DNA from 2 places in the Lysinibacillus sp. NPDC093197 genome. Region 1 is predicted to be linked to the other one. Evidence: riboswitches for the same ligand, from Rfam matches in the RefSeq annotation. Region 1 holds a riboswitch; the other holds the start of a gene.

Region 1 (7,387 bases):
CTAACTCGCGTGTTGAAGAAGAATTAATAAACTTGCAGACAACTGGTAATTCACATCGAACGATATTAGAGCAAAATTTCGATGAGGAGACGTTATCACATATATTATTAATGGAATCAAGAGAAAATACAGACGTTGTCATCACAGATAATGTTGGAACAATTTTAGCTGCTTCATCTTCACACCCTGAAATACACGTTTATTTAAAGAAGCTCAAGGGTAGGGTGCCTTATAGTGGTCAGGTATTAGAGAAAAATTGGCAGGATGAAAAATATATTGCAACGATTAGTCCTATTCTTAAACAGCAAAAGACTGTTGGCTATGTGTTTATGTTTCAAAATACAGATTCCATCCATGCGTTAATGGAACGATTAAACAAACATTTTCTAATTGTCGGCCTCGTTTCAGCATTGGTGACGATCGCCGTCATTATTGTGTTATCTCGAAAATTAGCCCAACCATTAATGGCTATGAAGGAAGCGGCATTGAAAATGAATAAAGGAGATTTTACTGTCGCCCTTTCGACTAATGGCAAAGATGAATTAAGCGATCTTGCGAATGCCATACAACAGTTATCCGATGATTTAAATCATTTAAAAGAGGAAAGAAAGGAGTTTTTAGCAAGTATTGCGCATGAGCTAAGAACACCTATTACCTTTATAAAAGGCTATTCAGATATTCTTTACAAGCGAGATTTAACGGAGCAGGATCGCCAAAAATATTTAGGTATTATTATTGAAGAAATGAATCGGCTCTCAACGTTAATTAAAGACTTATTTGATTTAGCAAAAATGGATGAAAACGCATTTGTAATTAACAAAGAACGTCTTCAATTGGATGAATTAGTGGCAAGTATCGAAGTAAAGCTAAGACCTGCTTTTCAGGAAAAAGAGATACACTTGTTTGTTCAATGTGAAAAGGGATTAACATTAATGGCCGATTCAGTAAGGCTAGAGCAAATTATTTTGAATCTGTTAAATAATGCATTAACTTATTGTTCCTTAGGAGATTCTACTTTCTTTATAGTAAAAAGGCAAAATAACTTAATAAAAATCATTGTTAAAGATACTGGAAAGGGGATTCCGAAGAAGGAATTACCTTATATTTTTGAACGTTTTTATAGGGTTGAAAAATCTCGTGCACGTGCACATGGAGGTATGGGATTAGGTCTTGCTATTGTTAGAGAGCTTGTCCATGCACACGGAGGGGAAGTAACCGTTGTTAGTGAGGAAAACAAAGGGACTACTTTTGAATTATTATTTAAGGGGTAGGAACAAATGAAAACATTATTATTAATTGACGATGAACCAAGGATGCTGGAGTTACTAACGCTTTATTTAGAGCCTTCTTTTCATTGCATAGCGATGTCATCGGTTAGAGATGCTTTAGACTATTTAGAAGAAAATCATGTAGATTTAGTGCTGTTAGATATTATGATGCCAGATATGGATGGTTGGCAAGCTTGTCAGGAAATAAGGAAGTTTTGGGATGTACCTGTCATTATGCTAACAGCAAAAGCGGAACAGGCTGATATTATAAAAGGCTTAAATTTAGGAGCAGACGACTACATTTTAAAGCCTTTTGACGAGGAAGAGTTAGTAGCACGCATACATGCTGTATTAAGAAGAACAAAAACTGAAGAAACTTTCATTTTTTTTGAAGGGCTACGATTAAATAAAGAATCTATTGAATTGTCTTTTCAACAAGAAGCTATTCTTTTAACGCCGAAAGAATTTTCGATGTTAGCGCTGTTTCTTGAATATCAAAATAAAGTTTTCTCAAGAGAGCATTTAATTAATACAGTTTGGGGATATAACGGTACTATTGAAGACCGAACAATTGATTCGCATGTCCGCAATTTACGGGAAAAACTAAGGAAAAGTGGCTTTCCTGTTGATGATTACTTACAGACAGTGTGGGGAATCGGCTATAAATGGCATAAGCTTGCTGACAAAAAGTAATTACAAACACCCTCTGATGACAGAGGGTGTTTCGTTTTTATTTTGACGTTAGTTCACTATCTGTAACCCATTTATGATTTTTCATTTCTTCACCAGTAGTTGTTAATGGAAAATCAATCATATAAACGGTCGTTTGTACTGCGTCATCAATGCGAACAGTAGCATTTTCCATGCCTTTCATATGTGCAGCATCTGTTTTGACTTCAGTGCCTGGAGACAATGGGGCAACACCTGGATCTATTAATTCCTCATGTATTACCCATTTATGATTTTCTATTTTCTTTCCACCAGTAGTCGGTTCATAGGAGATAATATAGGCAGTTGTATCATATGCCCCAACAATCGTTGCTTCGGCGCCTGCCATCCCAGACATATGTCCTTCCTTAATAATAGCAGTACTGCCTACAGGGAATTTAGGGTTTTTAGCAGTTTTTAAAGTGGATGGAACTTCACCCGAGCTTGAATGATTCATCTCTTCTCCATGGCCTGTTTCTGCACTATGGTCCATTGCGTCACCATTAGCAGAGTCCGTCTTCGCTGCATCGTCAGAGCAAGCTGATAATATTAGTAAAGCCATTGCTGCTATAAAGCCTAGGAAAAAATTTCTTTTTAATACCATATGAATTTCCTCCTTACTATTTATTTGTCTTTAATGTAACAAGTAAATGTGCAGAAATTATGGATTAGGTTTTGTGCAAAATCCATTTGTATGAAGTTGAAAAGAGGAAAGATTGATTCCTAGATGAAAGAAGCTATAGACTACGATAATTATGTATGATAGAATCGTCATAATTTTAAAATTTCAGAAACTAATGGTGTGACGCTTGTTAACAAGTGCCACTTAAAAGGGAAGTCGGTGTAAGTCCGACGCTGTCCCGCAACTGTAACGAGGAGTTCTATGATGTAGTAGCCACTGTTTTTAGAATGGGAAGGCAATCATAGTAACGTTGAATCGAAGCCAGGAGACCTGCCAATTAGTTCATACCTGTAATGCCCACGAGGATGCAAGCAATTACGGACAATTGATGGATACTTCTCCAACTTTGTTTAACCTAGGGTATTTCTATGCATTCGTGCGTAGAATACCCTTTTTTATTGCTTCGTATTTATCAAGATTGATAAGGAGTTAATAAGCAAATGAATAAAAAATTTATGCTATTTTCATTGACCCTTCTTTTAGTACTGTTAGCTTCAATGACGGTTGCTATTATGATTGGCTCAGTGTCAATTACACCGCTACATGTATGGAAGGTTATTTTCTCGAAAATTCCTATTTTCTCAAATACGATAGTGCCTGATTGGAGCCGCTCACAAGAAATTATTATATGGCAAATACGTGTCCCACGTGTCATGCTTGCAGCCATTGTTGGAGCAGGTTTAGCTATTGCTGGAGCAGCTGTGCAAGCACTTGTCCGTAATTCTATTGCAGATCCATATATTTTAGGTATTTCTTCAGGTGCGACAGTTGGTGCCACGGCTGTCATCATTTTAGGCGCTTTTTCATTTTTAGGTATGTACGCCCTTTCAGTAGCTGCTTTTCTAGGCTCCTTTATAGCAATTGTGTTGGTATTTTTCTTGTCACGTGTAGGGGGACGTATTTCTATTTTCCGTTTGTTGCTAGCAGGAATGGCTGTATCGTTTATATTATCTGCTACTTCAAATTTTATGTTAATGATGTCTAAGGAAGAGGGCGGTATAAAAGCCGTTATGTATTGGATGCTTGGAAGTCTTGCGGGCGCAAAATGGAGTAATTTATTCATTCCAGCTATTATCTTTTTCATCGTTTTTGGTTTGTTATGGCTACATTATCGAAATTTAAATTTATTACTACTTGGGGAAGAAGCGGCGGTCACATTAGGTGTTAATCTTCAACAATTTCGAATTCAATTGATACTACTCGTATCATTACTAACAGGTGTGCTCGTTGCAGTAAGTGGCTCCATTGGGTTTGTTGGTTTAATAATTCCACATATCGTGCGATTAATAGTAGGGTCTAATTATAAATATGTTATCCCAATTAGCGCATTATTAGGAGGGATTTTCTTAGTTTGGGCAGATGCGATTGCCCGCGTGATAATAGCTCCAGAAGAAATGCCAATTGGAATCATTACTGCCTTTTGTGGCGGTCCATTTTTCATTTGGCTACTACGCCGTAACAATTATTCATTTGGTGAAGGAGATTAAAGGTATGACATTAGAGGCGAAGCATGTATCATTCTCCATTCATGATCAGCGCATATTAAAAGAAGTAAGCATTCAAATAAAGGAAAAGCAATTTGTCGGTTTAATTGGTCCTAATGGTAGTGGGAAGTCGACACTATTGAAAAATATGTATCGGTTATTAAAGCCAGAAAGTGGAACGGTATTATTGAATGAGGAAGATATTTTTCAGCAATCAAGTAGAGCGATTGCAAAAAATTTAGCCGTTGTTAGTCAGGAGACACCTGTTTTATTCGATTTTAAAGTGAAAGATTTAGTGAGCATGGGAAGAACGCCACATAAGAAGCTTTTTGAAATGGACGATAAGGAAGACTTTAAAATAGTGAAAGAGGCATTGTCTCAAACGGGTATTGCCCATTTAGAAACGCGCAGCTTTAGTTCCCTTTCTGGAGGAGAAAAAAAGAGAGTGATGGTTGCACGTGCACTAGCACAACAGGCGCAAGTGCTTATTTTAGATGAGCCTACTAATCATTTAGACATTCAGCATCAATTACAATTAATGGACTTAATTCAAACATTGCATTTGACTGTTGTCGCTGCCTTACATGATTTGAATATGGCTGCTATGTACTGTGATCAAATTTATGTTTTACAACAAGGTAGTATTGTTCATTACGGCACACCAGAAGAAGTGTTAACGCCTAAACTGCTTCGTGATGTTTTTGGAGTATACGCCGATATTCAAACACATCCACTGACAGGCAAACCGTATTTAACATATGTATCTGAACAATTCACAAAAACTACATAAGTGCCAGTCACTCAAACAATTCTGATACAATTTGCATAAAGCATTGCAAGTAGGGTATTTATAAATAACCAAGTAAAAATCCACGCACACTCCTGCGGCTTACAATGTGCCCGCCGGAAAGCGAAGTGGATTTTTGCGATATAGGAAGTCTGAAGCTTTTGTTAGGTGTATATGCGGAGCACCAGTCACACAAATAATTTACTGTGTAAGTATTGAATTTTATGGTTAACCAAGTAAAAATCCACGTAGACTCCTGCGGGAACGCACGTAACGTAAGACGCAACAAGCGGCGCGCAGCGACGGTTGCGGCTTACAATGTGCCCGCGGAAAGCGAAGTGGATTTTTGCGATATAGGAAGTCTGATGCTTTTGTTAGGTGTATATGCGGAGCACCAGTCACACAAATAATTTACTGTGTAAGTATTGAATTTTATGGTTAACCAAGTAAAAATCCACGCACACTCCTGCGGGAACGCACGTAACGTAAGACGCAACAAGCGGCGCGCAGCGACGGTTGCGGCTTACAATGTGCCCGCCGGAAAGCGAAGTGGATTTTTATGATATAGGAAGTCTGATGCTTTTGTTAGGGTCTATGCTAATGCCGGTCACCAAAACAAAGTCACCAAAACAATTCAGAAGATTTTTGCGGTTTAATTTTTGTATAGTTGTGAGATATTCGGGGAACGTTACTTTTGAAAGGATGCGTGACGAATATGGAAGAGATTAAATTTGCACAATTAGATCACACACAGCTTGAAAAAATTAATGAGCTAGAAAAGAAAATTGGTGTTACTTTAGTTGCTTATGATGCAGCGGCAACACCAAATCAAGGTTCAGGTTCATACGACACTGATAATAGTACAAATCAAAACCATCCATCTTAAATAATGAAAACGCCTTGCAGCAATGTAAGGTTTTTTCATTTTATAATCGAACAAAAGGAGCTGTATACATGTTTCAGGACTATTATACGGATTTACATATTCACATTGGACGAACAATGAGTGGGCGAGCAGTGAAGATTACGGGAAGTAAAACTTTAACATTATCGCGAATTTTAGAGATGGCTAGTGCAAAAAAAGGGCTTGATATAATCGGCATAATTGATTGTCACTCGCCAGAAGTACTTGCTGAGATGGAGATGATGATAAAACGCGGTGAACTAGAAGAGTTATCGGAAGGGGGCCTTCGGTTTCAAGAAACTACGCTTATTCCAGGCTCGGAAATTGAGATTTATGATAGCAACTGTCATGGCCCAATTCATGTGCTAGCTTATTTTCCTACTATCGTAGTGATGGAGGATTTTTCGAATTGGATGAGAGGCTTTATGAAAAACATTCATTTAAGTTCACAGCGTATTTATTGTGATGGACAAGCGCTGCAACAAAAAGTTCGAGAATTAGGGGGTCTTTTTATTCCAGCGCATGTTTTTACACCATTTAAAAGTTTATTTGGAAGAGGCGTTCACCACAGTTTAACTGAAGTGTTTGATCCACAGCTTATAGATGCTATAGAACTTGGTTTAAGCTCTGATACCAATATGGTAAAAAATATACGGGAAATTCAGCGGTATACATTTGTGACTAATTCGGATGCTCATTCGCTTGGCAAAATTGCACGTGAATATCAAATACTACGATTAAAGGCAGCTAATTTTACCGAATTAAAGATGGCACTCCATGAACAGGATGGGCGAGGCGTAATAGCTAATTATGGGTTAAACCCATTGCTTGGCAAATACCATCAAACAGTATGCGCTAAATGTGGTAAGCAGTTAAACGATGGGGATACAATTTGCAGGTCGTGTGGAAGTTCACAAATCGTGAAAGGCGTTGCGACTCGAATTATGGAACTATCTGATTTGAATAGTGCTGAACGTGAGAGACCACCGTATATTCATCAAGTACCACTTGATTTTATACCAGGTTTAGGTCCGAAAATGATGGAAAGATTACTTCACGCATTTGGAACTGAAATGACAATTTTACATCGTATTACAACCGAGCAACTTGCAGAAATTGTGCCACTTAAAATAGCAAAGATGATTGATTTAGCTAGAACAGGACAATTAAATATTGCAGTTGGTGGAGGAGGCGTCTACGGAAAGGTCCAGTCTGAATAGGGTAAATCTTTAAGTGAATATAGGGCGATTTTAGGTATTTACTATTAATGTTCCCATTTTTATCCTCAATCTAGTAAACTAGAAATTATTAGATGTGCAGGAGGAGTGGGAATATGCAATTTTCAAAGAAATTTCGTTTTTTAGCTGCTAGTGTTCTAGCTTTACAGTTAATAGTCCCTGTAGGAGCAAATGCAGAGAATAAGCAAGATGACATTGCGCCAAGCTGGGTCGTACAAGCTGATTATGTGGCGCTAGGTGATTCATTGGCACATGGCATGAATGAGGTTGGAGCAATAGGTCTTGGTTATACAGATTTTGTTGCACAGGCATTGCA
Region 2 (7,387 bases), on a different contig from region 1:
TGTGAGTTTGAAAGCAACCACAAAGTACATATAAATTTAATTGAGTACTTTTCAGAATAGGTTATAGAAAAATAAGTAATTTGATAATTTTTTGTTTTTAACTGAGAAGGGGAAGCGTTCTAAATTTAAAATTTGGCTAATAAGATAGCTTGCAAAAGTAGGAAAACGCCTAATTTAACGGGCCGTCAAAACTGTTGTTTATGAAGAAGGACCCACAATAATCTATTGTGGGTAGTTTTATAAGAGAATTTTAAAAGCGTTCTTAAACGAATTGAGTTAGAATGCTAGCCTGTAAACTCGATGAAAAAACGTCTGAGAACGTATAGTTATTATTCTTATATTTATACTGATGTGTAATGGTAATCTTGAAGATTAAAGTTGTGATTGGTGCTTCTTCAGCCTTTTAAGAAATCCATATACTGAAATTACTTTACTAAAGTAGCGGCGATTTCAGAAATAACAACTCGATTACCTATTATTGGGGATGCTTCGCTGCTTTCTTTGTTACCAATCTCTTCACGTCGGTGTAAATTTTTAAAGTCATCAGATTCGCGCCAAGCTTTGAATTGCTCGACTGTATCCCAGAACATCATAACGTTCATTTCATCATGATCTTCCGGTTCAGAGCAAACGTTCACTTCAACTTTATTAAAGCCTTCCCAGTTCAATAAAGTTTTATCAGATATAAATAATGGTGCCATTTTATTCGCAAAGCCTTTTTTTACTAAAAAGCGGTTAGTAACTGTAATCATGTTTATGACCCCTTTATAACGTTTTTAATTGATATTGATTTTCATTATCAATTAAAACATACATTAATTGGCTATGCAATAAAAAAATTAAAAAAACAACATTAAAAACGTTTATTGACAATTATTATTATTTAAAATAGAATCATAAACAACCGTATGAGAATGATTATCAATTTCATTTCAAATAAAAAGAAAAGGTTGGTAGTTAACATGAAGAAGTTTAAATTTCTATTAGTAGGTGCGTTAGCATTATTATTAGCAGCATGTGGAGAAGAAAGTAAACAAGCGGATGGGAATGCTTCAACAGATAAAGTAGAAATGGAACAACAAGTTGAAACAGGAGGGGCGGTAACATTAGTAGATGACCTTGGAAATAAGCTTGAGTTTGAAGCAACGCCGAGTTCAGTTGCAACATTAAATCCAGGAATGATGGATATTTTGCTTGCGTTAGGTGCAAATGTTACTGGTCGACCTACGATTACATCCGATATGAAAGAGGATGTAAAAGCTATTCAAGAGATAGGTAACCCGCATGAACCATCATTTGAGCAGATTGCTGCATTGAATGCGGAAATACTTATTGTCCCACCAAGCTTCCAGCAATTCGCTACAACGGTGGAAGCTACAGGTACGAAAATTGTCTACTTGAACATGAATTCCGTAGATGATATTAAAAAAACGATTTCAAAGTATGGCGTGTTATTTAATAACACGGCAAAAGCAGATGAGTTAGTTGCACAAATAGATGAGAAGATTACAAAAGGCAGTTCAGAATCAACTTTAGATGCTTTAATCGTTTACGGAGCACCAGGTACATATTTAGCTGCACTTGATAATTCGTTATACGGAGATATTTTAAATAAGGCAGGTGGTAAAAATATCGCAGCCGATTTACCAGCGACAGATAAGTTTCCAACTTACGCAAATTTAAGTGTTGAGAAAATTGTTGAACGCAACCCAAAAGTAATTATGCTGATTACGCACGCGAATCCAGCGACAGTAAAAGAAGGATTTGAAAAACAATTGAAAGAAAATGCGGCGTGGAAAAATTTAGATGCAGTAAAAAATAATCAGATTATCATTTTACCAGCAGAATTGTTTGACAATCCTGGCACACAGGTTGTAGAAGCCATTGACTATATGCGAGGAGTTTTAAAGACAGCAGAAGAAGCAGTGAAATAATTGTTTATAGCGGGGAAATGACGAATGATAGTAGAAGAGGAAAAATATGCACACCCTCTTGCTAAAAAACGAAGAATGGCTCTCATTATGTTACCGATCCTGTTGATTATAGTAAGTGTTGGTAGCCTTATGATCGGGCAAGTTTCGTTTTCGGTAAGTGAAGTGTTTAATGGAATTTTTAGTTCAGAAGATACGATGGCACGACGAATCGTGTGGGAAATCCGTATGCCCCGTATATTAACGGGTATAATTATAGGCGTTTGTTTGGCTATTGCAGGTTCGATTTTACAAGGTGTCATGCAAAATCCATTAGCTGACCCAGGGGTTATTGGAATTACTTCTGGCGCTGGAATTATGGCAGTGGCAGTAATGGTTGTTTTTCCTGGCTATATCATATACTTACCTATTGCAGCTTTTTTAGGTGCCTTTGTCGCCGCAATGATAGTGTATTCTTTATCGGTGAAAAAGGGTGGTACATCCCCAATGCGAATTATTTTAGTAGGGGTAGCCATTAATGCACTTTGTGGTGCAGGAACAAATGCACTTATGATTTTGTATAGCGATCGTGTACAATCTGTCCTGCCATGGTTGTCTGGTGGTTTGACTGGTGTTGGTTGGGTGCAGTTTAAAATGATTATTTACTATGTTCTTGTAGCAATTGTATTATCCTTTTATGCAATTAAACATATTCGTATTATGCGTCTAGGAGATGAAATGGCAAGCCTTTTAGGGCACAATGTTGAACGAAGTCGATTCTTTTTAATTGCATTAAGTACGCTATTAGCAGGAATAGCAGTAAGTGTTGCCGGATTAATTGGGTTTGTCGGTTTGGTTGTACCGCATATTTTACGACTAATTATCGGTGGAGATCATAAATATTTACTACCTACTTCAGCTTTAGCTGGTGGCTTACTTGTTGTTTTCGCTGATACAATTGCGAGAACAGTATTTGATCCTATTGAGTTTCCTGTTGGCATTTTACTAGCATTTATTGGTGGGCCGTATTTCCTTTATTTAATTCATAGAAAGGGGAATTCCATTGCTACGAACTGAGCACATTCAATATCAACATGAGTTCACCAAGTTCAAGTTAGATGATATTACCTTGAAGATCAATGAAGGAGAAGTTGTTAGTTTAATAGGTCCAAATGGCTCGGGGAAATCAACATTATTACGTGTGATTTCACGTCTTTTAAAACCAAATAGTGGTACAGTATTTTTAGATGAACGAAACATTCATGAAATGAAGTCGAAAGAAGTGGCTAAAACACTAACGATGCTCCCGCAAATGAATAGTCATCAATTAGATTTAACAGTGCGCGAGTTAGTAGAGTTTGGGCGTCATCCGCATAGCGGAGGGAAGACGGTCCTGTCAAAAGAGGATAAAGAAATTGTCGATTGGGCGATTGATGTAACTGGATTGAAAGACTTGCAAAATCGTGTTCTGCCTTCGATGTCTGGAGGTGAACGACAACGTGCTTGGATTGCAATGACTGTAGCGCAGCATCCTAAAGTGTTACTGCTAGATGAACCAACAACATATCTAGATATTGCACATCAATTAGAAGTGATGGAGCTTGTAAAAGAGTTAAATCATAAATACAATATGACCGTTATTATGGTGTTACATGATATTAACCAAGCTGCACAAAATAGTGAACGGCTGATTGTACTAAAGAAAGGAAAAATACATTACGACGATTCACCACATTGTGTATTATGTAAAGAAATGTTTCAAACAATTTTTGAAATTGATGCTGAAATTTATATGCAAGATGGAAATCCAATCTTTACCCCGGTAAAATTGTGCTCAAGTTCTTGCAAATGATGAAAGCTCATGTTTCGGGTAGAAATATGCAGCAACTACAACACCCATAAAAATTAACTTATTATAATGAAGAAAAGGAGATTTAAAATATGATTGGTATAATTTATTACGCTTATGGCGCACCGAAATCTTTAGACGATGTAACACCTTATTTTACACATATAATGAAAGGTAAAACACCACCACCACACGTGATTGAAAACGTTACGGCACAATTTAAAAAATTAGGCGGTGTTGATCCATTAGCAGCAAATACGGGGCGTATTGCTAAAGGGCTGGAACATTCTTTACAGAATCGCTTAACACAGCCTGTAAAAGTATATAATGCATACAAACATACAGAACCTTATATTCCAGATGTTGTTGACACAATGCTTGAAGATGGTATTACAACCTTTATTACGCTACCTGTAAATCCGATTATGTCTACAGGTGCTGCAGCGTTTCATGATGAAGTTAGTACGTTATTAGCTTCTCATGACGTTAAGGTCATTCATGCGAAAAATTGGCATTTAAACGATGAATTACTTGCTGTATATAAAGATCGTGTTCAACGTGCATTTGAATGGATTCCAGTTGAAAAACGAGCACAGACGCATGTTTTATATACCGTCCATAGTCAACCAATTGATCCCGAAAAAAACGAAAACTATGTACGTCAGTTTTCCGAATTAGCCGAAGCCATTTCAAAAGCAGTTCAAATTGATAACTGGCATATTACATATCGAAGCGGTCATGGGAAAGGTGACTGGCTAGGTCCAAATGTAAAAGATAAAATTAATTCATTACAAGGCGAGGGTGCTCAAGGTATCGTCACTTGTGAGCTCCTTTCCCTTTCAGCGGATATTGAGTCTTATTTTGAAGTCGGATATGAATGTCATAGATTATGTGAGGAACTTCAAGTAGAATTTGCCAAATCGGAGTTTCCAGGTGATAGCTATGATACCATTCAAGCTTTAGCTGCCATTGTCGAGTCATTTATTCCAGCTCATAACTGAGCTAGTCGGTACCATTACGTGTAGTCATGCTTAAAACTTATATTGCCATCTGATGTCGAGATTTCATTGATGTCAGATGGCTATTTGTTTTTAATTAGAAAAGCAAACGAGTGCAAAACAACAAAGACAGGTTTGATCGCTACAAAATGATTAAAAATGAAATCGAACATACGGCAGGTTCATTTTAAAATCTTTTTTCTAAAAAGTAATAGGGCTTACGATAGTGGCTAAAATGGTTTAACAGATATAAACTTATATTAAGAAGTATATTAAATATAATCTTCAGTTTAATATAGGCTGCAGTAGGTAGCATAATAATTCCTTGAGATTCTATGAATAATCTCTATAAATCAAGCTATAATTCTTTGGAACTACTAACTATGTTGTTTATTATGCTTAACTAGCTAGTCGTTTTCATTTATTAACAGTTTGTTCTTCCTAAAGAATATAATGAAAAGTTACACTATAAAGAATTCACTTTTCTGGATTTACTTTTTACTTGAAGGATGGTACACTTAATTGTGTTCAATAACAATATATTGTGTTCGTTTTATGTAGGTACTACTATATGTAGTTTAATAGGGAAGTTCGGTATATCCGACGCTGTCCCCGCAACTGTTAAGCTGACGATGATTTAATCCACTGTGCGTTGGTATGGGAAGGATATCAGAGAATGAAGCAAAGCCAGGAGACCTGCCTATCATAAAACAAATCAACCTTTCTTCGGGGAATAAGAAATGGGGACGTGACTATTCTTTGGCTTTTTTACGTTTCTAACTTAGGCTGTCTCTCCCGAGAGATAGCCTTTTTATATTATGAAAAGAGGGAATTTAAAATGAAACTTTATACTAAAACTATATGCCCAAAATGTCTTTGGGTCAAATCGGAATTACAACGTGCAGGACTTGAGGCAGAAATTGTGAATATTGATCATGACGAACAAGCAAAACAAAAAATTATGGACGCAGGTTTTTTAAGTGTGCCTGTTCTTGAAGTAAATGACACATTTATAGGAGATGTCAAAGAAATTGTTTCTCAAATTGAGATGATTGCAATATGATCGTTTATGCCAGTCGTACAGGTAATGTGCGAAGTATTGTTACTAAATTAGATGGTGAGTCAATTGAAATTTATGATGGATTATTGTTGACTGAGCCCTATCTTTTAATTACATACACAGACGGCTTAGGTGATATTCCTGCAAAAGTAGCCCGCTTTTTAGAGCAAAACAAGGAATTTTGCAAGGGAGTAGCTGTTAGTGGTAATAGTAATTTTGGACATCATGTGTTTGGCGGAGCTGGTGAGAAAATTGCAGAAGCCTATAAGGTCCCGTTAGTATGTAAATTAGATTTACGGGGATATCAGGCTGATTATGAAGTAATACAAATGTTTTATGAAACGAGGGTGAAGGGATGAAAACATATTTAAAGCTTAATAATGAGGTGCTTAATCGCTATAGCACGACAGGTCAATTAGAGCTTGAAAAGGACCGTGAAGCAACACGCCGTTATTTTTTAGAATATGTAAATGTGCGTCTACGTTATTTTATTGATATTGAAGAAAAAATTCGCTATTTAGTCGATGAGGGTTACTATGAGAAACAATTTATCGACATGTATGATATAGATTTTATTAAACATCTATACAAAAAAGCATACGATTACAATTTCCGTTTCCCTTCATTTATGAGTGCGAGTAAATTTTATGATAGCTACGCAATGAAAAGTCGTGACGGAGAAGAAATTTTAGAAAAATATGAAGATCGTATTGTTATCATCGCTTTATATTTAGCACAAGGGAACACTGTGTTAGCAGAACGTTCTGTTGAGGCAATGATGGAAGCGTACCAACCAGCAACGCCAACTGCATTAAACAGTGGGAAAAAAGCGCGTGGCGAATTAGTAAGCTGCTTTAAACTATCAATGGACGATTCAATGAATAGTATTGCTGAAAATATTGGTTATTGTTTGGAGCTATCTCGCCTTGGAGGTGGAGTGGGGGTAAACTTAACAGATTTACGTCCATTAGGTGATCCAATTAAAGAAATTTTAAATCGTGCAAGTGGTGTTATCCCAGTTGCTAAACTTTTAGAAAATTCTTTTAGCTATTCGAATCAGCTTGGACAACGAAACGGCTCTGGCGTTGTCTATCTAAATATTTTCCACGCAGATATAGAAAATTTTATTTCATCGAAAAAGCCAAATGCGGATGATAAAATCCGTCTAGCAACACTATCAACAGGTATTATTATTCCAAGTATTTTCTTTGAACTTATGAAACGTGATAAAGATATTGTGTTGTTTAGCCCATATGATATTTATAAAGAATATGGTAAACGGATGTCTGAAATCTCAATTACTGAGATGTATTACGAGTTACTAGATAACCCGAATATCCGTAAAATTAAACGCTTGAATGCTCGTCGACTTTATACAGAAGTGAAAAAAGCCCAATTTGAATCAGGCTATCCTTTCGAAATTTTTGATGATAATGTCAACGATGTACATCCACTTAAAAATATAGGCCGTGTAAAAATGTCAAACCTATGTACAGAAATTCTACAAGTACAAGAAACAAGTATAATTTCTGACCAAAATGAACCAAATGAATACGGGCTGGATGTATCG

What was found. Region 1 has a riboswitch for cobalamin ahead of ACIP9G_RS22010 (FecCD family ABC transporter permease). Riboswitches for the same ligand answer to the same signal wherever they lie in the genome.
Region 2: another riboswitch for cobalamin. It lies ahead of ACIP9G_RS08890 (glutaredoxin family protein); the one in region 1 lies ahead of ACIP9G_RS22010 (FecCD family ABC transporter permease).

Annotation. Positions count from the first base shown of each region.
Region 1 covers NZ_JBIVOH010000013.1:41,766-49,152, forward strand. The annotation lists gene ACIP9G_RS21995 (sensor histidine kinase) at 1-1,271, shown strand, start outside; gene ACIP9G_RS22000 (response regulator transcription factor) at 1,278-1,961, shown strand; gene ACIP9G_RS22005 (YdhK family protein) at 1,999-2,580, opposite strand; cobalamin riboswitch at 2,758-2,950, shown strand; gene ACIP9G_RS22010 (FecCD family ABC transporter permease) at 3,099-4,145, shown strand; gene ACIP9G_RS22015 (heme ABC transporter ATP-binding protein) at 4,150-4,932, shown strand; gene ACIP9G_RS22020 (hypothetical protein) at 5,645-5,815, shown strand; gene ACIP9G_RS22025 (endonuclease Q family protein) at 5,884-7,053, shown strand; gene ACIP9G_RS22030 (S-layer homology domain-containing protein) at 7,167-7,387, shown strand, end outside.
Region 2 covers NZ_JBIVOH010000002.1:609,813-617,199, reverse strand. The annotation lists gene ACIP9G_RS08915 (antibiotic biosynthesis monooxygenase) at 426-752, opposite strand; gene ACIP9G_RS08910 (ABC transporter substrate-binding protein) at 963-1,934, shown strand; gene ACIP9G_RS08905 (FecCD family ABC transporter permease) at 1,959-2,987, shown strand; gene ACIP9G_RS08900 (ABC transporter ATP-binding protein) at 2,974-3,762, shown strand; gene ACIP9G_RS08895 (ferrochelatase) at 3,852-4,760, shown strand; cobalamin riboswitch at 5,300-5,476, shown strand; gene ACIP9G_RS08890 (glutaredoxin family protein) at 5,596-5,820, shown strand; gene nrdI (class Ib ribonucleoside-diphosphate reductase assembly flavoprotein NrdI) at 5,817-6,176, shown strand; gene nrdE (class 1b ribonucleoside-diphosphate reductase subunit alpha) at 6,173-7,387, shown strand, end outside.